4 regions of the Mesorhizobium sp. P3_B5 genome follow, and region 2 is predicted to be linked to each of the others. Evidence: predicted binding sites of a transcription regulator. Region 2 holds the regulator's gene; each other region holds the start of a gene.
The links. The regulator LexA, encoded in region 2, represses DNA repair genes until DNA is damaged. The targets are predictions, from matches to a motif close to TGTTCNNNNTGTGTTCNG.
Positions count from the first base shown of each region.

Region 1: the regulator LexA is predicted to act here: its motif matches at 1,736-1,753, upstream of AC1DVW_RS05040 (DNA recombination protein RmuC).
Region 3: the regulator LexA is predicted to act here: its motif matches at 4,243-4,260, upstream of recA (recombinase RecA).
Region 4: the regulator LexA is predicted to act here: its motif matches at 3,060-3,077, upstream of dinB (DNA polymerase IV).

Region 1 is NZ_JBFUGR010000002.1:14,838-22,566, forward strand. It holds gene AC1DVW_RS05035 (GFA family protein) at 13-417, shown strand; gene AC1DVW_RS05040 (DNA recombination protein RmuC) at 435-1,703, opposite strand; gene def (peptide deformylase) at 1,808-2,338, shown strand; gene AC1DVW_RS05050 (FitA-like ribbon-helix-helix domain-containing protein) at 2,451-2,711, shown strand; gene AC1DVW_RS05055 (PIN domain-containing protein) at 2,717-3,133, shown strand; gene fmt (methionyl-tRNA formyltransferase) at 3,178-4,131, shown strand; gene AC1DVW_RS05065 (GNAT family N-acetyltransferase) at 4,128-4,637, shown strand; gene truA (tRNA pseudouridine(38-40) synthase TruA) at 4,657-5,442, shown strand; gene AC1DVW_RS05075 (transporter) at 5,394-6,002, opposite strand; gene dapE (succinyl-diaminopimelate desuccinylase) at 6,005-7,201, opposite strand; gene AC1DVW_RS05085 (2-dehydropantoate 2-reductase) at 7,317-7,729, shown strand, end outside.
Region 2 is NZ_JBFUGR010000005.1:428,318-436,046, reverse strand. It holds gene kynU (kynureninase) at 1-821, opposite strand, end outside; gene lexA (transcriptional repressor LexA) at 1,314-2,051, shown strand; gene AC1DVW_RS16360 (ComEC/Rec2 family competence protein) at 2,045-4,501, opposite strand; gene gltX (glutamate--tRNA ligase) at 4,603-6,027, shown strand; gene gltA (citrate synthase) at 6,207-7,535, shown strand; gene lpxB (lipid-A-disaccharide synthase) at 7,580-7,729, opposite strand, start outside.
Region 3 is NZ_JBFUGR010000005.1:212,982-220,710, reverse strand. It holds gene AC1DVW_RS15245 (SDR family oxidoreductase) at 1-60, opposite strand, end outside; gene alaS (alanine--tRNA ligase) at 71-2,737, opposite strand; gene recA (recombinase RecA) at 3,018-4,118, opposite strand; gene AC1DVW_RS15230 (carbohydrate kinase family protein) at 4,402-5,346, shown strand; gene AC1DVW_RS15225 (pseudouridine-5'-phosphate glycosidase) at 5,396-6,313, shown strand; gene AC1DVW_RS15220 (TfoX/Sxy family protein) at 6,318-6,641, opposite strand; gene AC1DVW_RS15215 (GFA family protein) at 6,731-7,228, shown strand; gene sufA (Fe-S cluster assembly scaffold SufA) at 7,408-7,729, opposite strand, start outside.
Region 4 is NZ_JBFUGR010000001.1:520,080-527,808, forward strand. It holds gene AC1DVW_RS02525 (hypothetical protein) at 190-1,380, shown strand; gene dinB (DNA polymerase IV) at 1,759-3,000, opposite strand; gene AC1DVW_RS02535 (hypothetical protein) at 3,102-3,269, shown strand; gene AC1DVW_RS02540 (hypothetical protein) at 3,386-3,637, shown strand; gene AC1DVW_RS02545 (hypothetical protein) at 3,864-4,676, shown strand; gene AC1DVW_RS02550 (hypothetical protein) at 4,932-5,339, shown strand; gene AC1DVW_RS02555 (hypothetical protein) at 6,082-6,303, shown strand; gene AC1DVW_RS02560 (putative RiPP precursor) at 6,499-6,588, shown strand; gene AC1DVW_RS02565 (glycosyltransferase) at 6,948-7,729, opposite strand, start outside.

The DNA.
Region 1 (7,729 bases), on a different contig from region 2:
GAGGAAACCAGGATGAAGATCGACGGCGGTTGCCATTGCGGCGCCATCACTTATGAGGCGGAGGTCGACCCGCAAAAGACCTCTATCTGTCATTGCACGGATTGCCAGCAACTGACCGGCACGGCCTTTCGCGTCACCGTTCCCGCGCCTGAGAGCCGGTACCGGATTACCAGGGGCACGCCCAAGGTCTATATCAAGACGGGGTCGAGCGGCGCCAAGCGCGCGCAGGGCTTTTGCGGCGACTGCGGTTCGCATCTCTACGCGACGTCGGTTGGCGACGGGCCGAAGGTGTATGGGATCAGAGCGGGGACCGCGCGGCAGCGCGAGGATCTGGTCCCGACACAACAGAAGTGGCACCGGTCGGCGCTGCACTGGCTTCCGGAATTCGAGGGGATCAGCGTCGTGGAGGAGCAGTAGTCCCGCGCGGCATCTTCTCAGTCGTCGCCTTCGACGACCCGTAGCCTGAGCTGCCCGGTCTTGGAATCGGCGACGCGCGTTTCGGCTTTCGCTACCGCCGGCCGTGCAATCTGGGCCGTGCCTGCATCACCTTCGCCAGGCTGCACGCCGAACTCCAGCGCCTCGATCTTCTGGCCGCGCTTGGTCACCTTCGACGTCGACACCAGAATGTCGTCGATGTCCTTGGCCGACTGGGTGAAATGCGTCTGCAGCCGGCGCACCCGCTCGTCGACGCGCGCGACATCCTCCATCAGCCGGATCACCTCGCCCTGGATCAGATGCGCCTGCTCGCGCATGCGGGCATCCTTGAGGATCGCCTGGATGACCTGGATCGACAGCATCAAAAGCGACGGCGAAACGATGATGACGCGGGCGCGGTGCGCCTTCTGGATAAGCGCATCGAAATTCTCGTGGATTTCGGCGAACACCGATTCCGACGGCACGAACATGAAGGCGGTGTCCTGCGTCTCGCCCTGGATCAGGTATTTTTCCGAGATATCGCGGACATGGATCTCGATGTCGCGGCGGAAGGCCTGCGCGGCCACCTTCTGTAGATCGGCGCCATCGGCGGCGCGGATGGCGTTCCAGGCCTCCAGCGGAAATTTTGCGTCGATGGCCAGCGACGGCGCGCCGTTCGGCATCTTCACCAGGCAGTCGGGCCGGCTGCCATTCGACAGCGTCGCCTGGAACTCGTAGGCGCCCATCGGCAGGCCGTCGGCGACGATCGCCTCCATGCGCGACTGGCCGAAGGCGCCGCGCGTCTGCTTGTTGGACAAGATCGCCTGCAACTGCACGACCTGGCCGGCGAGCGACTGGATGTTGCCTTGCGCGGTGTCGATCACCGCCAGCCGCTCCTGCAGTTTGGCCAGGCTCTCATGCGTCGATTTCGTCTGCTCGGTCATGGTCTGGCCGAGGCGGCCGGTCATCGCGTCGAGGCGCTGTCCGATCGACTGGTTGAGCTCGGCCTGTCTTGCCCCGAACACGTCGGCGATGGCGCCCATGCGGCCCTGCATCTCGTTCTGGCTTTGCAGGATGCCGGCCATCCGCGCCTCGGCGTCGCGGGCATGGTCGGCTGCCTCCGCGGCGGCGATGGTCCGCGCCTTGGCCGACCGCCACAGCGCAACGACCAGTGCCAGAAACAGGCCTAGAAACAGCATCGCCCCGAACGCCAGCGCATGACCGAGCGTGATCGTCGTGGCGCCGAGCCGGGCAACAGGCTCGGAAAGGATTGATGTCAGATCATTCATTTGGGCAGCATAGATGATTCGGCCCGCCGGCACAGATCAAAACGTGAACGACACCGCAAGCGCCCCGGTTGACGCTTTTCGCGCGAGGTCTTAGGTGAGAAAGCATGTCGATCAAGCCGCTTATCATCCTTCCCGATCCCGTCCTGCGCCAGCTTTCCAAGCCGGTCGAGCGCGTCGACGGCGCCTTGCGCAAACTGGCCGGCGACATGCTGGACACCATGTATGACGCGCCCGGCATCGGCCTTGCGGCAATCCAGATCGGCGAACCGCTGCGCATGCTGGTGATCGACCTTGCCAAGGAAGACGAGACACCGGCGCCGCATGTCTTCATCAATCCCGAAATCCTCGAAAGCGCCGACCAGCGCTCGGTCTATGAGGAAGGCTGTCTGTCGATCCCGGACTATTATGCCGAGGTCGAGCGGCCGGCGGCCGTGCGGGTGAAATATTTCGACCGCGACGGCAAGTCGCAGGAACTCGAAGCCGAAGGGCTGATGGCGACCTGCCTGCAGCATGAGATCGACCACCTCAATGGCGTGCTGTTCATCGACCACATCTCGAAGCTGAAGCGCGACATGGTGGTGAAGAAGTTCAAGAAGCTCGCCAGGGACAAGGTGCCAGGCAAGCTGGTGGGATAGGGCTTTGCCCGTGTGCCGACTAGCCGTCAGCCTCAGCTGCTCTGGTCTACAAACCTTCGATTGAAAATGTCGGCCTGCCGTGATATCAATGATATCAAACAGAGAGATGCCAATGGGTGACATGCTGATCCGTGGGATCAATCCGGAATTGAAACGGCGACTTGAGGAAAGTGCGCGGCTGAACAGGCGCAGCCTTTCCGAGGAAGCGGTCGTTTTGATCCAGAAGGGTTTTGCAACACAGCGTGCCGGCACTGAAAAAGCCGGGGATCGCCTCTATTCCCTCGTTGGCGATGATAGTTTCACCGACGACGAAATTCAGGAGATAACGAAGTCGCGAAGCGAGGCCGACCGTGGACCGCCTGATTTCCGTTGACCGGAATGATCGTACTGGACACAAACGTCATCTCGGACGTGCTGGCCCGGCAGCGAAGCCAAAACGTTCTCGCCTGGTTGAATGACCAAGAACCGGCGACACTTTTTCTTTCCACCATTGTTTTTGCAGAGCTCTATTTCGGAGCGTACCTCGTCCAGGAGGCCGTACGCCGGGATGGCCTTCTGCAGAGCATATCCAGGATCAGGGGCGAATTCTCTGGCCGAATTCTGCCTTTCGGGGATGTCCCTGCGGAACAGTATGGCCGCATTACCGCCGCAAGACGGCTGGCTGGCAGACCTGTTGAAACCAAGGACGCCATGATCGCCGCAATCTGCATGGTGCATGACGCCACGCTTGCCACGCGCAATGTTCGCGACTTCGACGGACTTGACCTGAAGCTGGTAAACCCGTTTGAAGCCTGAGCCGACTTAACAGCGCAGGCACAAAGCAAGGTCCCGGAAGAAAAATGCCCCTTCGCGTCGTCTTCATGGGTACGCCTGAATTCTCCGTGCCGACGCTGCGGGCGATTGCCGAGGCCGGGCACGCGATCGTTGCCGTCTACACCCAGCCGCCGCGTGCCGCTGGTCGCCGAGGGCTGGAGCTGACACCATCGCCGGTGCAGCGCGAGGCGGAACGGCTTGATATCGAGGTGCGGACGCCGGTGTCGCTGAAAGGCGAGGCTGAGCAGCAGGCCTTCAGCACCTTGCAGGCTGATGTCGCCGTGGTCGTCGCCTATGGATTGCTGTTGCCCAACGCCATTCTCGAAGCGCCACGGCTCGCTTGCCTGAACGGCCACGCCTCGCTGTTGCCGCGCTGGCGGGGTGCCGCCCCCATCCAGCGCGCCATCATGGCTGGCGACACCGAGACCGGCATGATGGTGATGCGAATGGAAGCGGGTCTGGACACCGGTCCGGTGGCAATGGTTGAAAAGTGCGCCATCGAACCCGATATGACGGCCGGCGAGCTGCACGACAGTTTGATGAGCATTGGCGCCGCGCTGATGGTAGAAGCGCTGGCGCAGTTGGCGACAAATTGTCTGACATTTACCCTACAGGCGACTGTGGGGGTGACCTACGCCCGAAAAATAGATAAATCGGAGACGCGCATAGACTGGACGCGGCCTGCGGGCGAAGTCCACAATCACATTCGCGGCCTGTCGCCCTTTCCCGGCGCATGGTGCGAAACTGAAATTGGTGGCCGCACAGAACGGCTGAAACTGCTTCGCTCGACGCTTTCGGATGGCCTGTCGCTTTCTGGGGATTTGGGCGAGTCGGGAGGAATTCTCGATGACCGGCTGACGGTCGCCTGCGGGACAGGCGCCATCAGGTTGGTCGAAGTTCAACGCGCGGGCGGAAGGCCCATTGCCGTGCAGGAGTTTCTGCGCGGAGCCAAGCTCGAAAAAGGAATGAAATTCTCATGAGCATGATGTCGATACGCGCGGCGATGCCGCGGGATCGCGAGGCGATCCGCCTCGTCGAGGAACACGCATTCGGCCAGCAGGCGGAGGCCGGGCTGGTCGACGCGCTGGTCACCGGCGGCGATGCCGTCGTTGAACTGGTGGCGGAAGAAGACGGCCAGGTGGTCGGCCACATCCTGTTTTCCAGGCTGTTCGTCCAGAACGGTGGCAAGCAGTTTGCAGCCGTGGCGCTGGCGCCTTTGGCGGTCGAGCCGTCTTTCCATGGCTCGGGCATTGGCGGCGCGCTGATCCGCGAGGCGCATATCCGCCTCAAGGATGCCGGCGAGACGCTGGCCGTGGTGCTCGGCGACCCCGCCTATTATGGCCGCTTCGGCTACACCCATGCGCGCGCCGAAAAGTTCGACAGCGAGTATCAGGGCGAAGCGCTGCAGGCGTTGACCTGGGGCGAGGCGCCCGAGGCCGGCAGGCTGGTCTACGCCTCGGCCTTCAGCTCCGCTCTCGCCGCCTAGGCGAGAGCAACCGCAGGGCATGCCGCGTTTTCGCCTCGACGTCGAATATGACGGCAGTCTTTTTGCCGGCTGGCAGCGCCAGGCCGACCAGCCCACGGTGCAGCAGGCGATAGAGCAGGCGATAGAGAGCTTCTGCGGCGAGCAGGTCTCGTTGCGCGGCGCCGGCCGCACCGATGCCGGCGTCCACGCCACCGGCCAGGTGGCGCATGTCGACCTCGTCAAGGCGTGGCCGAACGACAAGGTGCGCGACGCCCTCAACGCCCATCTGCAGATGGCCGGTGCCCGCATTGCCATCCTCAGGGCAGCCGCCGTGCCGGATGGTTTCGACGCACGGTTCTCGGCCGTCGCTCGCCACTATCTCTACCGCATCGTCAATCGCCGCGCGCCGGCGGCGCTCGACAAGGGCAAGGTGTGGTGGGTACCGAAGCGCCTCGACGCCGCTGCCATGCACGAAGCGGCAAAGCTGCTGCTCGGACGGCATGATTTCACCACCTTCCGTTCGACCCAGTGCCAGGCCGACAGCCCGATCCGCACACTCGACCGCCTGGATGTCAGCCGGGTCGACGACGTGATCGAAGTCAGGGCCTCCGCGCGCTCGTTCCTGCACAATCAGGTGCGCTCGATGGTCGGCTCGCTGAAACGCGTCGGCGAAGGGGGCTGGACCATTGCCGATCTCAAGGCTGCGCTCGAAGCGCACGATCGCGCCGCTTGCGGCCAGGTGGCGCCGCCCGACGGGCTTTTTCTCATCGGTGTCGATTATCCGGAGACGGACACATCCGGCATGGAAATGCCGAGCAGCATCTGAAGCGCGTAGGACACAAGCTGCGACGCGACAAACATGCCCAAAAAGACGGCGCTGCCAACTGCCGCGCCCTTGCCGATGACCGCATTGGTCATCCGCCAGATCAGCACCTGCGAGAACACAAACAGCGCCAGCATCATCAGCAGGACGAATTGGTCGGTGAAGGGCACAAAGAGGCTGAGCAACGCTGACGGCAGCGACACCCAGGCAGCAATTGCCATCGCCCAATTGTAGGCGACGACATAATGGACGAAGCGCCCGCCAATGCCGACGCGCGGTGCGACCAAGGCAAGCCCGACAAGCGGCAGTACCCAGCCGCCGATCTCGACGGTCGCAAGACGCGTGAGCATGCCGAAGCGCCCCGCTATGGCCTCGGGATCGGCGATCACATTGGCGATGCCGACCCAGCCAACGATCAGCGCCGGCGCCGCCACGACAATGGCGAAAAAGGAATTCCAGAAACCGTCCGCCGAAAGATCGAGCAGCCGCAATCCGTCGGCCTTGCCGAGCATCAGCCGCCAGGCGCCGATTAGAGATGCGTAGGTTTCATCCGCCGAAAGCATGATTACGCCACGCCTCGCTCGAACCAGTCTTCGATGAAGCGCAGGTAGATCTGCGTCAGCGTCTCGAGGTCGGCAAGCGCGACGCGTTCGTCGACCATGTGCATGGTCTTGCCGACCAGCCCGAACTCGACCACCGGGCAATAGTCCTTGATGAAACGCGCGTCCGAGGTGCCGCCGGAAGTGGACAGCGCGGGGTCCTTGCCGACCGCCGACTTGATCGAGCCACGCAGCGTGTCGATGAGCTTGTCGTCGCGCGTCAGGAAGACATGGCTCGGCCGGTCGCGCCAGACAAGCTCATAGTCGAGCGGCGTCTTGGCCGTCCGGTACTTCTTGCGCCTGGACGCATGGTCGAGGCGGTTGTGGATTTCCGTCTGCACGGTCTCGGCGGTCCATGTGTCGTTGAAGCGGATGTTGAAGGTGGCCGTCGCCTTCGCCGCGATCACATTGGTGGCCGGATTGCCGACATCGATCGAGGTCACCTCCAGATTGGTCGGCTGGAAGTCTTTTGTCCCCTTGTCGAAGACCGGGTGCAGCAAGGCGTCGACCAGGCTCATCAGCCCGCGCACCGGGTTGTCGGCAAGCTGCGGATAGGCGACGTGGCCCTGGCGGCCGTTGACGGTGATGCTGCCGGACAGCGAGCCGCGGCGGCCGATCTTGATCATGTCGCCGAGCGCGTCCGGGTTGGTCGGCTCGCCGACGATCGCGGCATCCCACTTTTCGCCCTTGCCGGCCGCCCATTCGAGCAGCTTCGTCGTGCCGTTGATGGCCGGGCCTTCCTCGTCGCCGGTGATCAGCAGCGAGACCGAACCCTTGGGGCCGCCCTTTTGCTCGACATGGCGCGCCACCGCGGCAATGAAACAGGCGATGCCGCCCTTCATGTCGACGGCGCCGCGGCCAAACATCTCGCCCTTGGCGATCTCGGCGGCAAAGGGCGGGTGGGTCCAGGAGGCTTCGTCGCCGACCGGTACCACATCGGTGTGGCCGGCAAACATCAGATGCGGACCGTTGCCGGAGCGCCGTGCGTAGAGGTTTTCGATGTCCGGCGTGCCGCCTTCAGAAAACACCGGCCGCTCGACGGAAAAGCCGAGCGGCTTCAGCATGGTCTCCAGCGCGCTCAACGCACCGCCCTCGGCGGGAGTTACGGAAGCGCAGCGGATGAGGGCGGCGAGGTTTGCGGCGGGGTCGGTCGGCAGCGTCATGGGCAAAGCGATAGTCGAAAGCGAAAGGCCTGTCACGGCCAGACATGAAGACCGGCCATGCCGCCGACATTATGGTTTTCATGTCGTATAGTTGAGGCCACAGCAGGAATATCGGATGTCCAACGGGACCAAAACAATCGCCATTGCCGGCGCCGGCAGCATCGGTTGCTACGTTGGTGGGTGCCTGACGCTGGCTGGCCGGCCGGTGATTCTGCTGGCGCGGCCGCGCATCGACGCGGCTTTGCGGCAAGGCGGATTGCGCATCACCGACCTCGACGGCCGCGACCGCTTGATCGAGCCGAACGGGATTTCGGTGACAGCCGATCCGGTGGCCGCCTTGCGCAACGCCGATTTGATCCTGGTGACGGTCAAGAGCGGCGCGACGCAAGAGGTGGCCGCGCTGATTGCCGCCCATGCCGGCCCGGACGCGGTGGTGGTCAGCCTGCAGAACGGCGTCGACAATGCCGGCATTTTGCGGGCCGGGCTTGGCCAGCGGCTTGTGCTTGCCGGCATGGTGCCGTTCAACGT
Region 2 (7,729 bases):
ATGCCAATGCCGGCGGCATAGCCCGGCTCGAAGGCGAAGGGCCTTGCATGGCCCCACCAGCCGGTGAGCGGCTGCTGGATGTCGGCCAGATGGCGCTCGGCCGCATAGATGAAGGCAGGGGCGCCCGGGCCGCCATTCAGGTATTTGTAGGTGCAGCCGACAGCGAAGTCGGCGTTTGCCTTGTCCAGTTCGACTGGCATCGCACCGGCGGTGTGGCAGAGATCCCAGACGATCAGCGCACCGGCATCCTGAGCCTTGCGCGTCAGCGCCGGCATGTCGCGCAGCTCGCCCGACTTGTAGTTGACGTGGTTGACCAGCACCACGGAGGTGCGTTCGTCGATCAGCTCTTCGATATCAGGCGCGTCGAAACCCGAAAGGCGCAGCTGAGTGTTCTTTCGCGTCGAGACCACGCCTTCGGCCATGTAGAGGTCGGTCGGAAAACTGTCACCCTCGGCGACGATGACCGGCCGCTCCGGCCGCATGGCCATCGCGGCGTGCAGCAGCTTGTAAATGTTGACCGAGGTCGTGTCACAGACCACCGTCTGGCCGGCGGCGGCGCCGATCAGGCGCCCAAGCTGGTCACCGAGCTCGAGCGGCATGTCGAACCAGCCGGCCGTGTTCCAGGCGCGGATCAGGTCATGCGCCCATTCCTCGGTCGCCGCCTTGCGCAACTCGTCGAAAGCGGCATGCGAGGCAGCCCCCAGCGAATTGCCGTCGAGATAGATCACTCCTTGCGGCAGCACAAAGCGGTCGCGCATGGCGCGCAGCGGATCCGCGGCATCCATCGCCTCGATGGCCGCCAGATCGGGAATTCCTGTCATGGTTTGTCTGCTCCCCCAACATTCGACGCAACGCCGGAACGACGGCATCCATCGGTCACCAGCGCTTTTCCACCACCTGGCATCGCGCGGCAAGGTTCCACCGATGACAAGCTGTCCGACCAGGTGCTGAAAATCAGGAGCCAAACCTGCCCAAGGTTGGCGTTTTGACTTCGTTTCGTTCACGGTGCATTAACCAAATCGCCCCGTCGATATGGCTGCAATTGCCCGCCATCTTTGCCGACTGACGGCCGATTCCAATGCCGCCTTTTGGGAACCCAGAGGCGGCAAACGGAAGCAGAATCAAGGCGATGAGGCGCGAACCGGTGAAAGCGCGGCGGTGCCGTTGGCGCGGCGGTATCGTTTCCAGAGCCCTAACATATTCATTAAACTTTAAACGGTTGCGGAACACAACTGGAACAGATAGTGTTTGTTCTGTGTTTGTTTTTCTGATTCTGGTTCGAAATCTCTGGTTCGAAACCCTTGGGGGCCGCCATGCTGACGCGCAAGCAACATGAACTTCTGATGTTCATCCATGAGCGACTGAAGGAGAGCGGCATTCCGCCGTCGTTCGACGAGATGAAGGAAGCGCTGGACCTTGCCTCCAAGTCAGGCATTCACCGGCTGATCACGGCGCTGGAAGAACGCGGCTTCATTCGCCGGCTACCCAACCGTGCCCGCGCCCTGGAAGTGCTGCGGCTGCCGGACTCGATCGCGCCCGGCCTCAACGCAGCGCGCAAATTCTCGCCGAGCGTTATCCAGGGCAGTCTTGGACAAGGCGGCCTCGGGCGGCAAATCAAGCCAGCGCCTTCGCGCATGCCTTCGGCCGGCAATGACGACGATGTGGTCGCCGCCGTGTCGATCCCGGTGATGGGACGCATTGCCGCCGGTGTGCCGATCGACGCCATCCAGCACCAGACGCATTCGATCTCGGTGCCACCGGACATGATCATGGGCGGCGAACACTATGCACTGGAGGTGAAGGGCGATTCGATGATCGAGGCCGGCATTTTCGACGGCGACACGGTCATCATCCGCAACGCCGATACCGCCAGCCCGGGCGAGATCATCGTGGCGCTGGTCGATGACGAGGAAGCGACGCTGAAGCGGTTCCGCCGCAAGGGCGCCTCGATCGCGCTCGAGGCCGCCAATCCGGCCTATGAGACCCGCATTTTCGGCCCGGACCGGGTCAAGGTGCAAGGCAAGTTGGTCGGGCTGATCCGCCGTTACTGAGCCGGCTTGACGGCTGATTTTTCGGGCTTCTTGTAGGGCGGTAGCCCCCTCGCTTCGCGAGAGAATTTTCGTTGGACGTGCCAGGGGCGGTATGGCTTGTCGACGGCAAAGTCGATCTCTGCCGGCCTGGTCGCCGATTGCGGATCGAAGAAGATGGCTGCGCTGCCCGAACGGGCAAGTTGTCGTTTGTTGACGACAAGGACCAGCGGATCGCGGCAAGGGTCATAGGCGGTGGCGTCGTCGATGACAATCAGGGTCGCGAAAGAGCAGGCTTTCCACGCGTTCTTGCGGTCTTCGACATAGGCGACGATCGCGCCGGAGGGATGCCGTGCAAGGCACAGCCCGGCTTTGCAATAGAAGGGCGAGCCTGGCGGCAATTCGGTCGGGTCGGCAATATCGAATTGTTCGCTGCTGTTGTCGAACGTCTCGGGCTCGACGATGGTTTCGGACTTTAGGGCGCGCTTCCAGTTGTCGGTCGTGAATTCGTTCGAACGCGCCCGGTTGAGGGCCAGCTCACCGCCGCCAATCGGCAGCGCAACCAGATGGGCGTCCTCGGAAATCAGCACGTCGGGCGTGCGTGTGTCGGAAATCGTCAGCAGGCCTGCGAGTGCAAATGGCAGTGCTGCCAGCCGAAGCCATGTCGTCGCCATGGTGGCGATGATCAGCGCGATGGTCGTCAGAAACACCGATTTGAGCGAGATCAACCCGACCGCATCGATCGGCGAGCGCTCCGAAATCCATGCCGACAGGGCGATCATCGCCGTCAGCCCCTTGCCCATCAAATACAGTGGTATTCCATCGGCGCCAAACGGCATCGCAAGGGCGCTGATCACGGCCAAAAGCATGACGACGGAGACGATCGGCATGATGGCCAGATTGGCGAACAGGCTGAGCGGCGACACACGCTGGAAATGCCATATGGCGAACAGCGCGGTGGCGCTGCCGGCGATGATCGAGGTCATGGCCAGACCGCCTGTCGCCAGCAGGAATTTTCGACTGAGGAAGGCTGGCAGTGAGCGCCGAGGCGGTGGTGACGTTGCCTTGCCCTCGCGGTAGTCGGACCAACCGGCATAGGCGCCGACCAGCGCCGCGGTGGCGGCGAAGGACATCTGGAAACTCGGGCCGACGACTTCGTGCGGCGACACCAGGATGACGGCGATGGCTGAGATCGCCAGATTGCGCATGGTGAGTGCTGCCCGATCGAACAGCACGGCGATCAGCATCACCGCCAGCATGATGAAGCTGCGTTCGGCTGCAACCACGACGCCTGAAATGACGAGATAGGCAGCGATGGAAATGAGCGCGGCAGCCGCGGCATATTTCTTGACCGGCCGGTGTGAGGAAAAATCCGGAAACAGGGCAAAGGCGCCGCGCAGCAGCGCCATGATGGTGCCGGCGACCAAGGCCATGTGAAGGCCGGAAATGGAGATGATGTGATAGATGCCGGTGCGCCGCATCGCCTCATTGATCTCTTCCGGGATGCCGGCACGCACGCCGACAATCAGTGCCGCGGCAATCTCACCTTCTGCGCCGCCGATTTTGCCCCTGATACGGTCTGCAATGTTCTCGCGCGCGTTTTCGATCGCGGAAGAAAGCCGTGCGGTAAGCCGCGGGGGGGCCACCGAGGCAATGGTTTTTGGGTTGCCGAGAAAGAAGCCGCTGGCGCCGATGCCGGAGTAATAGCTGTCGAAGGAGAAGTCATAGCTGTCCGGCCGCACCGGGCCGGTTGGCGCCATCAGCCTGGCATAACCGGTGATCAGGGAACCGGCGGTCATATCGGCGGGAACCGTGCGCGCCGAGAGCCTGACACGCTCCGGCGCGTAGCGCAGCTTGGGATAAGCGGTCGAGACCACGTCTAGCGTCAGCCTGACGCGGCCGCTTTCCATCTCCTCAAGGCTGACGACGCGCGCGGTCAGCCGTGTTTGAATCTCGGAACCGAGCATTTGCGTTCCGGCGCGCCAGGTCTCCAGCTTGGCGGCGACCACGCCGAGCGCGCACAGCATCGCAGCCATGCAGCACAGATGCGTCCTCGGCCACGACCGCGAGACAATGGAACAGGATGCCATCAGCATCACGAAGGCGATGGGTTGCAGAAAGCCCGGCTCGTTGGCCAGCGAGAAGTAGATGATCACGCCGGCGGCGAGAAAAACCGGCACCAGCAGGAAGGCGACGCCGCGGTCGAGTTCCGTGCCGGCGGCCACCGCGATGCCGCGGCGGATTGCGGGCAATGACGAACGGCGAAGCCTGCCGTGGAAGCGCAACACCGGACCGGTCGCGGGAGCTGGTACCGGCGTGGGACCATCGAGCGATGAAGGGGGGATGCCCAGGTCTGGCACCGGCAGCAAAACCGGCGTTTGCTCGACAAGCGGAACGTCGGCAAACAGCGACCGTTCGCTGACGCTTGTGGTCGCGCCATCGCTGTCGTCCACGCTGCGGCCTCGTCCAGCCATCGGGTCTGCCCCTTGCGCCCTAGACCTCCTATGCTACATGAACGCGCAACGCGCGAAAGTCCGCGAAACCACACCCGCTTCCTACGTTCCCCGAGAGTTCCATGTCCGACAAGGTCGTCACCCGTTTTGCCCCCTCGCCCACCGGCTACCTGCACATCGGTGGCGCGCGCACGGCGCTGTTCAACTGGCTCTATGCCAAGCACACCGACGGCACTATGGTGCTGCGCATCGAGGACACGGATCGCGAGCGCTTCAACGAGGCGGCTACCCAGGCCATTCTGGATGGGCTGACCTGGCTTGGGCTTTCCTGGGACGGCGAGGCCATATCGCAGTTCGAGCGTGCACCGCGCCACCGCGAGGTGGCCGAGGAGCTGGTGCGCCTGGGCAAGGCCTATTACAGCTATGAGACGCCAGCCGAGCTCGAGGCGATGCGCGAGGCGGCACGCGCCAAGGGCCTGCCGCCGCGCTACAATGGCCAGTGGCGCGACCGCGACCCCTCAGAGGCGCCTGCAGGCGTCAAGGGCGCCATCCGCATCAAGGCGCCGACCGAGGGCGAGACCGTCGTGCACGACCGCGTGCAGGGCGAGGTGCGCTTTCCCAACAAGGATCTCGACGATTTCATCATCCTGCGCTCGGACGGCAATCCGACCTATATGCATGCCGTCGTCGTCGACGATCACGACATGGGCGTCACCCACATCATTCGCGGTGACGATCATCTGACCAACGCCGCGCGCCAGACCGTCATCTACAACGCCATGGGCTGGGACGTGCCGTCAATGTCGCACATCCCGCTGATCCACGGCGCCGACGGCGCAAAACTGTCGAAGCGGCACGGTGCGCTCGGCGTCGAGGCCTATCGTGCCATGGGCTACCTGCCCGAGGCATTGCTCAACTATCTGGCCCGGCTCGGCTGGAGCCATGGCGACGACGAGATCATGTCGATCAAGGACATGGTTGCCTGGTTCGACATCGGCGATGTCAACAAGGGTGCAGCGCGTTTTGACTTCGCCAAGCTGGAGTCGATCAACGGCGCGCATATGCGCAAGATGGACGACAAGGCGCTGTTCGATATCTTCGTCGCCACTCTGCCCTATCTCGAAGGCGGGCCGGCGCTTGCCGCACGTCTCGACGACAAGCGCAAGGCGCAATTGATTGCCGCCCTGCCCGGCCTGAAAGAGCGTGCCAAGACGCTCGTGGAGCTGGTCGACGGCGCCGCTTTCCTGTTCGTCGAGCGGCCGTTGCCGATCGACGAGAAGGCAGCGCTGGTGCTGAATGCCGATGCACGCACGGTTCTGCGCGGCGCCCGCGCGGCACTGCAGACGGTTTCGGGCGACTGGACGGCCGCCAATGCGGAAGCCGCGATCCGCGACTACGCGCTGGCCGGTGGCCACAAGCTCGGCGCCGTGGCCCAGCCGCTGCGGGCAGCCCTGACCGGCAAGACCACGTCGCCCGGCGTTTTCGACGTGCTTGCCGTGCTTGGCCGCGAGGAAAGCCTGGCCCGCATCGCCGATCAAATCGATTAGGAGAGATCTGGCCCAAGAAGATTGGCATTGAAAGGTACGTTTCGCAGTGCAACATTAGGTCTTGGTCCAATCTGGCACGGAAATCCCCCTGCGGGCGCCAGCGCGCAGTCCGATGCCTTCGACGTGTTGCGTTGCAGATATCTGCCTTTGCCGGCATGACGAAACAAAAGGAGCTTGCAATGACCGAAGCTGCGACAAAACTGGAATTTGGCGGCAAACCGCACACGTCGACGGCAACGCTGGAACTCGGCGGCAAAACGCACGAGTTCAAGGTGCGAAGCGGCTCGGTCGGGCCTGACGTCATCGATATCGGCTCGCTGTACAGCACCACCGGTGCCTTCACCTATGATCCCGGCTTCACCTCGACCGCGAGCTGCGAGTCCGAAATCACCTTCATCGACGGCGATGCCGGCATCCTGTTGCATCGCGGCTATCCGATCGACCAGTTGGCCGAGCATGGCGATTTCCTCGAAGTCTGCTACCTCCTGCTTTACGGCGAATTGCCGACCAAGGCGCAGAAGGACGATTTCGATTACCGCGTGACGCGCCACACCATGGTGCATGAGCAGATGTCGCGCTTCTTCACCGGTTTCCGCCGCGACGCGCACCCGATGGCGGTGATGTGCGGCGTGGTCGGCGCGCTGTCGGCCTTCTATCACGACTCCACCGACATCTCCGACCCCTACCAGCGCATGGTCGCCTCGATGCGGCTGATCGCCAAAATGCCGACGATCGCGGCGATGGCCTACAAGTACCACATCGGCCAGCCCTTCATTTACCCGAAGAACGAGCTGAACTTCGCCGCCAACTTCCTGCATATGTGCTTTGCGGTGCCGTGCGAGGAATACAAGATCAACCCGGTGCTGGCGCGTGCGATGGAGCGTATCTTCATCCTGCATGCCGATCACGAGCAGAACGCCTCGACCTCGACCGTTCGTCTTGCCGGCTCGTCGGGCGCCAACCCGTTCGCCTGCATTGCCGCCGGCATCGCCTGCCTGTGGGGTCCCGCCCATGGCGGCGCCAACGAGGCAGCGCTGAACATGCTGGGCGAAATCGGTCATGTCGACCACATCCCGGAATTCATCGCGCGCGCCAAGGACAAGAACGATCCATTCCGGCTGATGGGCTTTGGCCACCGCGTCTACAAGAACTACGATCCGCGCGCCAAGATCATGCAGAAGACCGCGCATGAGGTCTTGGGCGAGCTCGGCATCAAGGACGATCCGCTGCTCGACATCGCCATGGAGCTGGAAAAGATCGCGCTGACCGATTCCTATTTCATCGAGAAGAAGCTCTATCCGAACGTCGACTTCTACTCGGGCATCACCTTGAAGGCACTGGGTTTCCCCACCACCATGTTCACCGTGCTGTTCGCGGTCGCCCGCACCGTCGGCTGGATCGCGCAGTGGAAGGAGATGATCGAGGATCCGCACCAGAAGATCGGCCGCCCGCGCCAGCTCTATACGGGCGCGCCCGAACGCGACTACGTGCCGATCGCCAAGCGCTGAGCAGGCCAAGACCGAACCGTCAAAAGCGCCCGCAAGGGCGCTTTCTATTTGTGGTGACCAGGTTTGATGTGGCGAAGCACGACATCGGCGGCGATGTCCCCGGACGGCCTGTCGGTCGTCATGCGCCGTGCGATCTCGGCGAAACCGTCCTTTTGCCAGGCACGCATGCCGGTCTCGGCAAACAGGGCCTCCAG
Region 3 (7,729 bases), 220 kb from region 2:
CAGACGGCCGACGAGGGCTTCCCCGATCAAACCATAGCCGCCGAGGACAAGGACCTTCATGTGGCGGCCTTCAGGCTGCTTCGAGTGCAGCCTTCACCGCAGCGATCGCATCATTGGCCTTCGAGGCATCTGGGCCACCGGCCTGGGCCATATCGGGACGGCCACCGCCGCCCTGCCCGCCCAAGGCGGCCGAGGCGACGCGCACCAGGTCGACGGCGCTGAAGCGGCCGAGAAGGTCGTCGGTGACAGCGACCACGACGCTCGCCTTGTTGTCTTCACCGGCGCCGACGAACACCACTACGCCGGAGCCGAGCGATGTCTTGCCGGCATCGGCCAGCGGCTTCAAATCCTTCGGCGAGACGCCCGAAACCGCCTTGCCGAGGAAGCCGACACCGGCAACGGTCTCGTTTTCGGCCGGCGCACCGGCCGCCGCACCGCCGCCCAGCGCCAGCTTCTTGCGCGCCTCGGTCAGTTCCTTTTCAAGCTTCTTGCGCTCGTCGAGCAGTGCTTCGACACGCGCCGGCACGTCGGCCGGCGAAATCTTCAGCGTCGCGGCGGTTGCCTTCAGCCGCCGGTCCTGCTCGTCGAGATACTTTCGCGCAGCCTCGCCGGTCAGCGCCTCGATGCGGCGCACGCCGGCGGCGACCGCGCTGTCGGAGACGACATGCACCAGACCGATATCGCCGGTCGCCCTGACATGCGTGCCGCCGCACAGCTCGACCGAATAGGGCCGGTTGGCCTTGGCGCCGTGCAAGCCGGTGCCCATCGACACGACGCGCACTTCATCGCCGTATTTTTCGCCAAACAGCGCCATGGCGCCTTCGGCAATGGCATCGTCGACCGACATCAGGCGCGTGGATACCGGGCTGTTCTGGACGACGATTTCGTTGGCCATGCGCTCGACCTCTTCGAGATCCTCAGGCGAAATCGGCTTGTTGTGCGAAATGTCGAAGCGTAGCCGCTCCGGCGCGACCAGCGAGCCCTTCTGCGCGACGTGGGTCCCCAACACCTCGCGCAGCGCCTCATGGATCAGATGCGTCGCGGAGTGGTTGGCGCGCAGCCTGGAGCGGCGCGCATGGCCGACCTTCAGCTCGACGGTCGCGCCCGTCTTGACGGTGCCGCTGGCCACCTTGCCGAGATGGACGAACAGCCCATCGGCCTTCTTCTGCGTATCGGAGATCTCGATCGAAAACCCTTCGCCGGAGATAATTCCGGTGTCGCCCATCTGTCCCCCGGACTCGGCATAGAACGGCGTCTGGTTGACGACCACCGCAACCGCCTCGCCCTTGCTGGCGGCGTCGATGGTCTTGCCGTCCCTGACAAGCGCCTGGATGAGGCCTTCCGCCTGTTCGGTCTCGTAGCCGAGGAACTCGGTGGCGCCCGCCTTCTCGCGCACCGAAAACCAGACTGTCTCGGTGGCTGCGTCGCCGGAGCCGGCCCAATGCTTGCGCGCCTCGGCCTTCTGCCGCTCCATCGCATCGGTGAAGCCGGCAAGATTGACCGAGATGTTGCGCTGGCGCAGCGCATCCTGCGTCAGATCGAGCGGGAAGCCATAAGTGTCGTAGAGCTTGAAGGCGGTTTCGCCGTCCAGCATATCGCCGGCGCCGAGCGTTTCCGTCGCTTCGGAAAGCAGGCCGAGGCCGCGGACCAGCGTCTTGCGAAACCTGGTTTCCTCGAGCTTCAGCGTTTCGGTGATCAACTGTTCGCCGCGCACCAGTTCCGGGTAGGCCTGGCCCATCTCGCGCACCAGCGCCGGCACCAGGCGCCACATCAGCGGATCATGGGCACCGAGCAACTGCGCATGGCGCATGGCGCGGCGCATGATGCGGCGCAGCACGTAGCCACGGCCTTCATTCGACGGCAGCACGCCATCGGCCACCAGGAAGGAGGACGAGCGCAGATGGTCGGCAATGACGCGGAAGGACGCGACCGTCTCCTTGTCGGGACCGCGCCCGATGGCGGACGACGCCGCATCGATCAGATGGCGGAACAGATCGGTCTCAAAGACGCTTTCCACCCCTTGCAGGATGGACGCCATGCGCTCCAGGCCCATGCCGGTGTCGATCGACGGGCGCGGCAGGTCGATGCGCTCCTGCTTGGTCACCTGCTCGTACTGCATGAAGACGAGGTTCCAGAATTCGAGGAAGCGGTCGCCATCCTCTTCCGGACTGCCGGGAGGACCGCCCCAGATGTGCTCGCCGCGGTCGATGAAGATCTCCGAGCACGGACCGCACGGACCGGTGTCGCCCATCGCCCAGAAATTGTCCGATGTCGCGATGCGAATGATGCGATCGTCGGAAAAGCCGGCGATCTTCTTCCAGAAGCCGGCCGCCTCGTCATCCGTGTGATAGACGGTGACCAGCAGCTTGTCCTTGTCCAGCCCGAATTCCTTGGTGATCAGGTTCCAGGCAAGCTCGATGGCGCGTTCCTTGAAATAGTCGCCAAAGGAGAAATTGCCGAGCATCTCGAAGAAGGTCAGATGGCGCGCGGTGTAACCGACATTGTCGAGGTCGTTGTGCTTGCCGCCGGCGCGAACGCTCTTTTGGGCGGTCGAGGCGCGCGAATAGGGCCGCTTCTCGAGACCGGTGAAGACGTTCTTGAACTGCACCATGCCGGCATTGGTGAACATCAGTGTCGGATCGTTGCGCGGCACCAGCGGGCTCGACGCGACGATCTCGTGACCCTCCTTGCGGAAGTAGTCGAGAAATGTCGACCGGATCTCGTTCACGCCACTCATGAATGCTGCCTTTTCTAGGAGAGCCGCCGGTCGGCCCGGCGGAAAATAGATTTTTGCCCTTGGAGGACGGACTTGGCCTTTTAGCGGTCACACCGCAGCCTGTCCAGAAACACGGGATTGGTCCAAATCGCGGCTTTGCGGGCCAGTCGAACCAGCCCTGCCTCGCCGCCAAAACACAAAACCGCCGGCTTCAAGGCCGGCGGTTTGAAACACACTGATACGCAAACTCAATCGGGATACGCGAACTCAAGAAGAAACTCAGGCGGACATTGCCCGCATCCTACATGGCGCCGGATTCTTCCTCGAAGCCGTCGTCTTCGCCACGCTCAGGGCCGCCATTTTCGAGGAATTTCTCGGCGATCAGCCCGGCATTTTGCCGCAGCGCCAACTCGATCTCGCGTGCCGTGTCGGGATTGTCGCGCAGGAACAGTTTTGCATTCTCGCGGCCCTGGCCGAGACGCTGCGAATTGTAGGAGAACCAGGCGCCGGATTTCTCGACCACGCCGGCCTTGACGCCGAGATCGACCAGCTCACCGGTCTTGGACACGCCCTCACCATACATGATGTCGAATTCGACCACCTTGAAGGGCGGCGCCAGCTTGTTCTTGACCACCTTGACGCGGGTCTGGTTGCCGACGACCTCGTCGCGGTCCTTGACCGAACCGATGCGGCGGATGTCGAGGCGCACCGAAGCGTAGAATTTCAGCGCGTTGCCGCCGGTCGTGGTTTCCGGCGAACCGAACATGACGCCGATCTTCATGCGGATCTGGTTGATGAAGATGACCATGGTGTTGGAGCGCGAGATCGAGGCGGTCAGCTTGCGCARCGCCTGGCTCATCAATCGCGCTTGAAGACCGGGCAGCGAATCGCCCATCTCACCCTCGATTTCAGCGCGCGGCGTCAGCGCCGCCACCGAATCGACCACCAGCACGTCGATGGCGCCGGAGCGGACCAGCGTGTCGCAGATTTCCAGCGCCTGCTCACCGGTGTCGGGCTGCGAGATCAGCAGATTTTCGAGATCGACGCCCAGCTTGCGGGCATAGACCGGATCAAGCGCGTGTTCGGCGTCGACGAAGGCGCAGATGCCACCCTTCTTCTGGGCTTCGGCCACCGTGTGCAGGGCCAGCGTCGTCTTGCCCGAGCTTTCCGGCCCATAAATCTCGACGATGCGGCCGCGCGGCAGGCCACCGACGCCAAGCGCGATATCGAGGCCAAGCGAACCCGTGGGCACAGTCTCGATCTCGACGACCTGCTCGTTGGCGCCGAGCCGCATGATCGAGCCCTTGCCGAAGGCACGCTCGATTTGCGACAGCGCCGCATCCAGAGCCTTTGATTTGTCCACCGCTTTGTCCTCTACAAGCCGCAAAGAATTCTGAGCCATGATACATCACCCCTTGGTCGTCAATGAAGGCCGGACAATCCGTAATCCCTGTCGAGTTTGTACCTTTTTTGTTCTCGTTTGGCAAGGGGTATCAAATGTCTGAAAAACAATCGATTTCCGGATTTGTTCTATTTTTGTTTCACATTTCGGTTTGGCGACGCGTCCGGCATGAATCGAGGCCGGTTGCTTGTTTTGCCCTGCCGAATCGCTGCCTTGATCGCGAAGCTCCTGTCCGACAGCCTAGCGCTTGTCCGCGACGAATAACAAAGGTCATATCGCCTTCATGGTGAAATCCGCAAAGATACTGGCCGTTGGCGGCGCCCATATCGACCGGCGCGGCCAGGTTGCCGGCCCGTATGTGCCGGCAGCGTCCAATCCAGGCACGATGCGCGAGGATGTCGGCGGCGGCGTCTTCAACGCGCTGCGCAGCATCGTGCGGCGCGGCGTCTCGGCTTCGCTGCTTTCGGTGCGTGGCGGCGATGCGGCCGCAGACACGGTGTCTTCGGCCATCGCCAAGGCTGGCATTGCCGATCTGTCGGCGGTATTCCTCGACCGCACGACGCCAAGCTACACGGCGCTGCTCGACCGCGACGGCGAGCTGATCGTCGGCTTTGCCGACATGGCGTTGTATGATCTGGCATTTCCCAAGCAGATCCGCCGCTCCAAGGTGCGCGAGGTAATCGCTGCCGCCGATGCGATCCTGTGCGATGCAAACCTGCCGTCGACTGCACTGGAGCGCCTGGTGGGGCTCGCAGATGGCAAGCCGGTGTTTGCCATCGCCATCTCGCCGGCCAAGGTGGTGCGGCTGATGCCGGTGCTCGGCGGGCTGGCGTTGCTGTTCATGAACCGCCGCGAGGCGATAGTGCTGGCCGGGGCAAACACCGATGCCACGGAGCGAGGCCTGGGCGACGGCCTGAGGGGCGTCGGCCTCAAGAGCGGCGTGGTGACGGCGGGCGATGGTCCGGTGCTGGGCTTCGACGAAGCCGGCCTGTTCTCCATTGCACCACCTGCGCCCAGAAAAATCGCCGACGTCACCGGCGCGGGCGATGCGCTGGCGGGAGCAACGGTCGCCGCGCTGCTGCGCGGCCTGCCATTGCGAGAAGCGCTGCGCGAAGGCGTTGCGGCGGCGACGCTCGCCATCGAAAGTGCCGACGCAGTGCCGGCCTTCACGGCGGCCAGCTTTGCCGAAGCGCTGGCCCTTGTGCCGGATGTGCAGGAAATGGCATGAGACCGGCGAATTCTTGTTGCTGGAGCGCCGCTCCAGATCGGAGACCATCATGACACCGGAAAACGCCCGCCCCTTCATCGACATCCACCCGCCGGTGGCGCAGGCGCTGGCCGCTGGGCGCCCGGTGGTGGCGCTGGAAAGCACCATCATCACCCATGGCATGCCCTATCCCGACAATGGCGCCATGGCAGCCAATGTCGAAAAGATCATTGCCGATGGCGGCGCGGTTCCGGCGACGATCGCCGTGGTTGCCGGCCGCATCAAGATCGGCCTGTCCGACGGCGAGCGCGAGTCGCTCGCGATGACCGGTGACGCCATGAAGCTGTCGCGCGCCGACCTCGGCTTCGCGGTCGCCGAGGAACGCACCGGCGGCACCACGGTCGCGGCAACCATGATCGCGGCGCATATGGTCGGCATAAAAGTGTTTGCCACCGGTGGCATCGGCGGCGTGCACAAGGGCGCCGAAAAAAGCTTCGATATCTCCGCCGATCTCGACGAGCTGGCGCGCACGCCGGTCATCGTCGTCTCGGCCGGCGCCAAGGCGATCCTCGACATCGAAAAGACGCTGGAAGTGCTGGAAACGCGTGGCGTGCCGGTGGTCGGCCATGGCTGCGAGACGATGCCTGCCTTCTGGTCGCGCCATTCGCCTTTCCGCGCGCCGCTGACCTTGCATGGCGCCGACGCGATCGCGCAATTCTACAAGACTCGGGCTGCGCTTGGCCTCAGTGGCGGCATGCTGATCGCCAATCCGGTGCCTGAAAACCACGAAATCCCAGCCGAAGAGATGGCCGGCTACATCGAGGCGGCGCAGAAGGCAGCCGAAGCGCTGAACGTGACCGGCAAGGCGGTGACGCCGTTCCTGCTGGGAAAAATCCTCGAACTCACCGGCGGCAGGAGCCTGAAGACCAATATCGCGCTGGTCGAAAACAATGCGCGGCTGGCGGCCAAGATCGCGAAAGCCCTCTAGGCGATTACTTCCCGGCGCGCCATCCGGCCTCATAGGCCCGACGCGCCCAGACCGTCATCTCGTCGGGATCGTCGAAGGCGCTGTCGGGAATGCTCCAGTAGGGCATCGAGACCAGCTTGCCGTGCCTTGAGCCGGTATAGGTCCATTGCTGGCAGCCGGCGGCTTCAAAGTCGGGGGCACTTTCCGCATCGGCCTTCAGCTTCAATTCGCCACGCAGCACGATGGCGACGATGACGCCGTCGAAATAGATGCCCTTGCCGCCGAACAGTCTTCGGATGCTGACCGGGCCAAGGCTGTCGAAAAGTTCGGTTATGCGTTCATTGTCCATGCCGCGATCATGTCACCGGGATTTGGCCTTGTCATTGCCGCAACTAAAACCATGCTGACAGGTTGAAGCTAATTCGTTGGAGTTTTGCCATGCCGCTTCTGCTCAAAGGGTCCTGCCGCTGCGATGCCGTCCATTTCGAGATGGAAAGCCATACGCCGGTGCCGTTCATGCTGTGCTACTGCTCGATCTGCCGCAAGCAGCAGGGCGGCGGCGGCTTCGCCATCAATCTCGGCGCCGACTACAAAACGCTGAAGATCAAGGGCAAGCGCAGCCTCGGCGTCTACAAGGCCGAGATCGAGGATGACGAGCATCCCACATGCGAGATTTCGACTGGCGAGCGCAATTTCTGCAGGAAATGCGGCTCGGCGCTGTGGCTCTACGATCCGACCTGGCCGGATCTGGTCCATCCTTTTGCGTCAGCGATCGACACGGACCTGCCCGAACCGCCTGAAAAGGTTCACATCATGCTGAAATACAAGGCGACTTGGGTCGAGCCGGTGATCGGCAAGGGTGACAAGGTTTTCGACGTCTACCCGGAGGAATCCATCGCCGACTGGCACAAACGAACGGGGATGTGGGTGGAATAGTGTCCTTCACCCGTTTACGGGGAGGTGAGGAGTGGTCCGCGTAGCGGACGAAAAGCCAATTGCTTGGCTTTTCGAATGACGAACGCCGGCAGGGGGCGGCGCTAGCTCTGGAGACGCTGGCGCTGCCCCTCATCCGGCCCTTCGGGCCACCTTCTCCCCGTAAACGGGGCGAAGGAAGCTCAAGCCGACTCGCGCGCCTCGGCCAAAGCCTTCAGATCGGCCGGCTTCAGTTCGACGGATTCGCCGCAGCCGCAGGCCGAGCTCTGGTTCGGGTTGTGGAAGGTGAAGCCGGTGCGTAGCGTCGTCTGCTCGAAATCCATCTCGGTGCCGAACAGGAAAAGCGCGGCTTCCGGCGCGACATAGACATGCGCGCCGTCGCGTTCGATGTGGTCGTCCTTGGTGTTCGGCTCGGTCACCAGATCGACCGTGTATTCCATGCCGGCGCAGCCGCCCTTCTTGATGCCGAGGCGAATGCCATGCGCGTTGTCGCGCGTGGCGACG
Region 4 (7,729 bases), on a different contig from region 2:
ATCCTCATCTGTGCTTGTTATAGAGGCAGAACGGCGTTTGTGACATCTGCCTTTGTCTTGGCCGGGCTGGACTTTAGTCCGGCGCCATCGCGCCCCTCGGCCGCCGAAGCGCGACGACGGCTCTACAAACAGTCTGAATCGATATATGCCAAGGCTCGTTGCGCGAGATTTGCAAAGAGGCCGACAACGGTGCGTGACCCCTATCTGGTCGAAACAACGGTCGTCGTCGGGCTCGCCGCCATTTTGGCGCTTCTCGCCTGGTTCTGGCGGCAGATGCGTCGCCGTCGCAAGGCCCGGTATCGTGAGAATCCGGCGAACGACTACGCCGTGCGCCAGGATTGGTCGAGCAGTCGCGGCAACCTTAACCACTCGTCCTTCGTCTATTTCGATGTCGATCGCGATGGCAGCTACGGGCTCGGCGACCGGCCCATGGCCGGCGTCATGGTCAGGCTGCACGACGGCAGTGGCCGCTTTGCGTCTCAGGCTCGGACCAACCGCAGCGGCTTCGCCAATTTTCCTGTGTCGAGGAAACATCGCAAGGCGCCCATCCATTTGCCCGGCATTTACCGGTTCACGGTTTCGGTGCCGCCCGGCTGGCGCGCCAGCAGCGCCAACGAGGTCCAGTCGCAGCACTTTCAGCCGCTGCCGGGCTCGCCCACGGGAATGGTCAGCGAAGCGATGCTGCGGCCGGTCGGTCTTTTCCCGATACGGCGCCTCAGCGGGCGCGTGGCGGCAGCGGCGACCGTGTCGGTGGAGAAGAACGGGCAGGTGCTGGCCGTGCATCCGCTTGCCGATGCAGCCGACTTCCGCTTCGATCTCCCCGATGACGCCGACACCATCGACGTCGCCGGTCGCGGTTTTGCGCGCAGGCTGGCCCTGTCACCCTATCCGACCGATCTCGGCCTGCTCTCACCCGAAACCCCCGCCTTCGACAACACAGCGCCCTTGCAGACGATCGGCTTCGACGATGTCACCCCGCGCGAGTTCCGCAAGGTGCCGTCCGGCTATGCCGGGTTCGACTGGTTCAACCTGAATGCGATTTCGCGTGATTACCTCAAGGAGGCCGAGGGCTATGTCAACGGCAATGTCTCCGGAGACTACTCTTGCTACACCAGCAGCGGCCACCCGGCCGAGTTCGGCAGCGAAAAGCCTTTCGGCTTTCACTCCGTGCTTCTGACCGCGGCGTGGTTAAAGTCCGAAGGGGAGGTTGCCTTGGTGGAGAGCTGGCTTGGCGACCGGCTGATTGCCAGCGATGCCGTCATTTTGTCGGCGCTGACGCCCGTTCACTATGCCCCGATGCTCGCGCAAGTGACACGCGTGCGTCTTTCCACCAAGCACTATTGGCAACTCGTGCTCGACGACCTGGTGGTTGCCCGCTGAGCTTACACGTTGATCGAGTTGTTGCCGTTCGCCGTGACCTGCGAGAGCTTGCCCTTTTTGACCAGCACCGGCTTTGAATAGGCCTTCTTCATTTTCCTATTCTCCAATGGCGTGCGGCGCTATCACACCGCTCGTGCCTAGAAGCGTTTCGCGAGACACCACTCGCAAGCCGACTCAAAACAGCTGTTCGCCGCCGTTTAGCGCTGCGAATTCGTCCCGTTTTCCGCCGTAACCTGCGAAAGCTTGCCTTTTTTGACAAGCACGGGTTTTGAATAGGTCTTCTTCATGGGTTCCCACCCTCCAACGCAACACGATAATGCCAGATGGCTCGGTGCAGTCAACCTCACCGCGCCGGCGACCAAGTCCGGCATGCCCCTATCACAGTTCCTTCTCGGCTAGTTCCCTGAAAGCATCGGGCACGGAACGCGCCGCTTCCAGCGCCACCGTGCCGTAACCGACCGCCTGTTTGCCAAAGCGCAGGCGGATCTTGTCGACGGCGCGGTCGGCGCCAAAGCGCGCCAGGCCCTTTTTGGTGCCGGGTCTCTGCTTGTCGTCGGCAAGGCCGAGCGGCAGTTCGAGCTGCAGCTCGGCACTCTCCTCCAGATGCGATACCGAGATCGCCAGCAGTGAAATGGTCTTTTCCCCGGGGTAGGCGGCAAGCACGCCGCGCACCAGCTCCTCGGCGATCTCGGCCAGCATCAGCGTTGCCGAAATCGGCTGATCGAGGGTCACCGAGCGGGTCACGGCGCTGAGGTCGGCAAAGCGGACTCGCACCGTCACCGTGCGACCGGGCCGCGCTTTGGCTCTGAGCCGGCTGGCGACTCGGTCGGCCAGATGCAGCAGAACAGGGACGAACACATCGGCCTCGGCCGGTTTCCTGCCGAGCGCCGATTGCGCCCCGGCCGAATGCGCCCGCCGATGCGTCACCAGTTTTCGCGGGTCGCGGTTCCACGCCAGCGCGGCAAGCTTTTCGCCGGCGGCAGGCCCGAGCAGTCGCTCCAGCGCGCCGCTGTGCGTCTTCGCCAATTGGCCAATGGTCTCGACGCCGATCTCGGCCAGCCGCGCTTTGGTGGCCGGGCCGACGCCCCACATCAGACCGACCGGCAAATCATGCAGGAAGGCAAGTTCGCCGGCGGGATCGACCACCACCAGCCCGTCAGGTTTTGCCACTTGCGAAGCGATCTTGGCCAGGTGCTTGGTGCGGGCCACGCCGATCGAGATCGGCAGGCCGAGTTCTTGCCGCACCCGGTGGCGTATCGTGGCGGCGATCTCGGCCGGCGAGCCGAACAGATGCGTGCAGCCGGCGACATCGGCAAAGGCCTCGTCGATGGAAATGCGCTCGACCAGCGGCGTAAAATCGTCGAGCACTTTTATTGCCGCGTCGCCGAGCCGCTGGTAGTCGCTGAAATGGCCGCCAACGAAGATCAACTGCGGGCAGAGCTGCCGGGCGCGCCGTCCAGGCATGCCGCCGCGCACGCCAAAAACCCTGGCCTCGTAGGAGGCGGCGAGCACAACGCCGCCGCCGACGGCGATCGGCTTGCCCCTGAGCGAGGGGTCGAGCAGTTGCTCGACCGAGGCATAGAAGGCGTCGAGATCCGCATGGAGAATGGTGGGTTCCATCCCGACCGTTTCCTTGCGGCGCTGCAGCATTAGCCGCGTCTATTTTGAGGGGTGTTTTGCAGAACAAATACAGAACAAATCGTGCCCTATGTCAAGCGGAGATGCGGCGCCGCACCTTGACTGGCGCGGCGCCGGGCAATCAGCCCTTGATGAAAGGCGACGAGGTCGGCGTTCACCTCATCCTTCCGGGTGTGCAGATGCCGTGCGAACCGCCGCGCAACGAGATCGTCGCTCTGCGCAATGCCCTGGAAGACCACCACAAAGCCTGAACGCGGGTGCCGCATGTCCACTCCGACAGGCTCGCACGGATCCCTCCTGCGGGAACATTGTCGATCGCAGCCGCGTTGATAGTGCCGACGGGACGCTGTTTTGCGGGAGGCCTGACATGGGCCACTTTGAAATGATCGATCTTGTTTGCGTCGTCGCAGCCTGCACAAGCGACCGCTCTGCCGGGCGGGTTGTGTCGATGGCCAGGGCGGTGGAAGAATTGCGGGTGCTGACCGGGGATTTCGTCTCCTCGGATGAAGCGGCAGCGAATGCGCTGTCGGCAGTGGCGCTGGAGTGCGGCTGCGCGGTGTTGTTCGACGAACAGGCCGGGGCCGACATTTCGTGGGCGCCCTGGTCGCGGCCAAACTGAGGCCGCTAGGACCATAGTCTGATCGGTGTAGGACCTTTGCGTTCCAAATGGCCCAAACCCCTCCCGGCTATTCATATCACCCAGGAATTTCAAAGGGTTACGACGGTTTTTCGATTCGGATCGTCCGCCGCCGGCCACTTCGCTCGCGCATTGAAACCACATTTATCTAAAGTTTACCTATGGCATTAGCGATTTCTCATATTCCTCTGCATATCGGTTGGCGGCGGTGGCGATTCCCGGAGGAGATATCATGACATCCCGAAAGACCCTTTTTGCAGCGCTCGCAGCGTTCGCGCTGCTGGCATCTCCGGCCCTGGCTGGTGCTGGCGGCAACGGTGGTGGCCACGGCGGCGGCAACGGTCACGGCGGCGGCAACGGCAATGGTAATGGCGGTGGAAACGGCAACGCCGGCGGCAAATCCGGCAACAGCGGTTCGCACGGCAAGTCGGCGTCAGCCAAGGGGCAGGTGGCCAAAGCCGAGGCTGTTGCAAGCGTCGACGACACTGAGCAGACCGCCTCTGTGCCCAAGGAAAAGAATATCAACGCCAAGCTCGGCCGGTTGCACTCGCTGCAACGCAACATCAACGCCTATATGAATTCCAAGAGCAAGAAGTTCGCTGGCGTGCAGGCTTTCGTGACACAGTCGGCAGTAGCCAAGAACGCTCAGACCGCGGCAGATGCGGCGGCTGCGGCGGCGGCTGCGGCGGCGACTGAGGCCAATGCCAAGATAGCCGATCTGAACGCGAAGCTCGCTTTAGCGAATGCGCTTGACCCAGCTATTACGCCCGACAAGGACGCACAGATCGCGGATCTGGAAGCGCAGATCGCAGATCAGGAGCAAGCAATCGCCGATGCCGAAGCGGCGGCACAAACGGCGCAGGATGAAGCCGACGCAGCTGCTGCCGACATCCCGTCGCTCGACACAGCCCTTGCCGACATGGCCAACAAGCCCGTCGACACCGAGGTGACGGACTGGGCTAACGGCGTGCTGGCCGACAAGATCGACCAGATGGCCGCCAAGCTGGCTCCGGCGCCGTAAAGCCGATCGCGGTTGAAACGACTCAGTCGACGATCAAGCCGCCGGGTTCGCCCGGCGGCTTTTTTTGACGGCATGTTGGTACTGCCAATCTCCCCCGGCTGGCAGTGGGGCGCGTTGTTCCTCCGGCGTCAATGTTCCTGCATGCGATCATTAAGGGGAAAGGCGCTGCTAACCCTCGGTACGGCATGGAGTATCTGCATTTGCTGATATAGGCTTCCCGATGTCGGGGTTTTAACGGCATTGGGAGGACAAGAAATGCCTAAGGTTTCCGAACTCTTCTTCAAAACGGCCATCGTGTTTCTCATTCTGGGCATCGCCGCCGGTCTGCAGATGGCGATCTCGGGCGATCACGGCGCCTTCCCGGCGCACGCGCACATCAACCTGCTGGGATGGGTAACCAGTGCCATCTTCGGCGGCTACTACGCGCTCAATCCGGCAAAGGCCGAGCGCAAGCTCGCCATGATCCACTACGGCCTCTACACGCTTGGCATCGTGGTGATGTTGCCGGCTCTGTACCTGATGCTGCAGGGCAATCCGGCGCTTGAGCCGATCGTCGCAGGCGGCTCGCTCATCGTCGCCGCTGCCGTGCTGATCTTCGCCGTCGTGGTCTTCTCGTCCGAGGCGGAGCGCTCGGCCTCGGGAGTGCGGGCGGCCTCGCACTGAGGCCACTGCCCGCCACGCCACGACGCGTGGCCGGAACTGTCAACCCCGCGCTTCCCTCGGAGGCGCGGGCCAATCCTTGCTCGTGGCGGCCGCACCGATCGCGTGAACAGCGTTAACCACGTCGCCATGCCGGACCGAACCAACGGGCGTGCCGGCCGTTTCTCCTTATGGAAGATCGCCAACCGAGATTTCGCTGTCGCCCGGAGCCGTCCGGTACCTGGACGGTGTGGGATGACGTTGCCGACGCGCCAGCCAGCCTGGGAGGCTGCGCCCTTCTCGGCCGCACATGGGAGCGCGCCAAGGTCGCCCGCGATGTGTTGCGGCGGATTTACGACAATCACCTGGAGGCGCGATCGGTTCGCCGGCCACCGGCCCCGTCAGTGCAGCGTGTCGACGATCTGATCGCCTCGATTCGCACCCGCGCCCGCTCCGACACAAATGCGCATAGGACTTGACCGCCTTGGTTCAGCAACCGCAGGTACCTTGCTGGAGCCTGGGGCAGTGTACTTCTCGAACAACTGAGCTGATCTGAAAGTGCCTTGCAGCCGATGGTTGTCGCGCAGTTTATTACTGCGTCGCTGCTGGGCGTCATCTGTATTATTTCGTGATCGTCTGGCGCTGGAACCATCCATCGCAACCCACGTTCGGGCCTATTCGCGATGCCTCATTTATAGGCAGGCACGGGCATGCGAAGCGGGTGGGGCGGCAAAACAAGAGCGGGTTGGGGCAGGAGCAACATACCATGTCGAAACGAGAAATCGGAACATCCCCTGCCTTGGGGATGCGTGTCGCCGATCTGAAAGTCAGGATGCGAAACGCCCAGATTACCGAGCATGAAATGAAAACCTTCCACAAGGTCGCTGCCATCATGGGGAGCAACGACGGCTCCCTAGGCCTGGACACCGACGATCTGATCGCCGCGTCCTTCGTGACCGAAGCGCTGGGCGAGCCCACGTCGAATTGATAGCCGGTCACCACAACTGAAAAATACGAGCGCATGACCCGCGAGCGTCGGTTAGCCAGGCACCGTTGGAGCGCCCCTGCGTCCATTTGGACACAGGGGCGCTCCAACGTGTCGCTGATCTCTGCCCCGTGGGTTGACAATGCGCTTATCGCAGCGAGATGTTGCATTGTTGAAAACGAGGGCAGGATGGTTGCAATGAAGAAAACCTACGAAAAGCCTGTACTGACCAAGCGCGAGAAGCTGTCGACCGTAATCGCGCAGCAGGTTTCACCTCCCCCTCAATAAGCGCACGGCGTCTGGCGGTCGCGAATATCTGCGGTCGCCGCAGCGAGATGTTGCATTGTTGAAAACGAGGGCAGCAATGATTGCAATGAAGAAAACCTACGAAAAGCCTGTGCTGATCAAGCGCGAGAAGCTTTCAACCGTAATCGCGCTATCTTCACCTATCCCCCAATAGGCGCATCGCGCTTTTTTGGTTCTATGCACCAGGATTGATGCGCAAGACGAATTGGTTGAGCCACATCTGGCGGTCGCGAATATTCGCGGTCGCGCCGACGAGGCGCAACACACGCAGGCAAGACGCGCCGAATGTTCACCTCCGCTGACCCAGTCAGTGGGGATTGTTTGTCGGTTTCAGCTTGTAGTCAGCTGTGTCCGACAAAGGCCGGAACCCGCTCGACATCGTCCCTCATCAGGCCGGTCGCCAGGCCGAACTGGCCGACGAACACCAGGCTGTTGAAAGCCAGGCCGGCGGCAACGGCCAAAGGCACCTGCCAGACCGGCATGCCCGTCTGGCGTGCTTGAGTGGCGATGCGCAAGCTCACGCGCCAGGATGTGGAGGCCCAGCGCCGCAGCGCCTTGAGCACGCGCCGGGGACGTGAGGCGGTGGTCAGGATCGCATATTTGCGGTCGGCGTCGCGGCCGGTGACCAGTGCGCGCCACAGAAAGAACCCCAGTCCGCGCGGTGGATAATGGCTGGACACCGCTTCGACCCTTACCAGCTCATGGCCCTCCGCCTGCAATTGCCTGGTCAGCAGCGTGCAGGAGACCTTGAAGCCGTTGCTTTGCGGAAACGGATGACCGGCTAGCCAGCTTCGCCTGAACGCGCAGTTGTTGGCGTTCAGCGCGCGCTTGGCGGCAAAGCGCTGGTCATGGTCGCGAAGCGGAAAGAACCACAGCAGCGCGAAGGTCCGCGAGGCAAAGTCATCATAGCCAAGATAGGTGTAGCCGTTCACCACCACCGTGCGCGCATTTTCGAACGGCTTCAGCAAAGCCGGCAGCCAGCCCGGCTCGACGACACAGTCGGAATCGCAAAGAATGACGATCTCGCCCGTCGCCTCGGCAATGCCGCGGTTCTTCAGCTCGTAATAGCGCCCGTCGGGCAAGGCGGCGAAGGCCAGCGTCGCGGCCATGCCTAGCTCCGGCA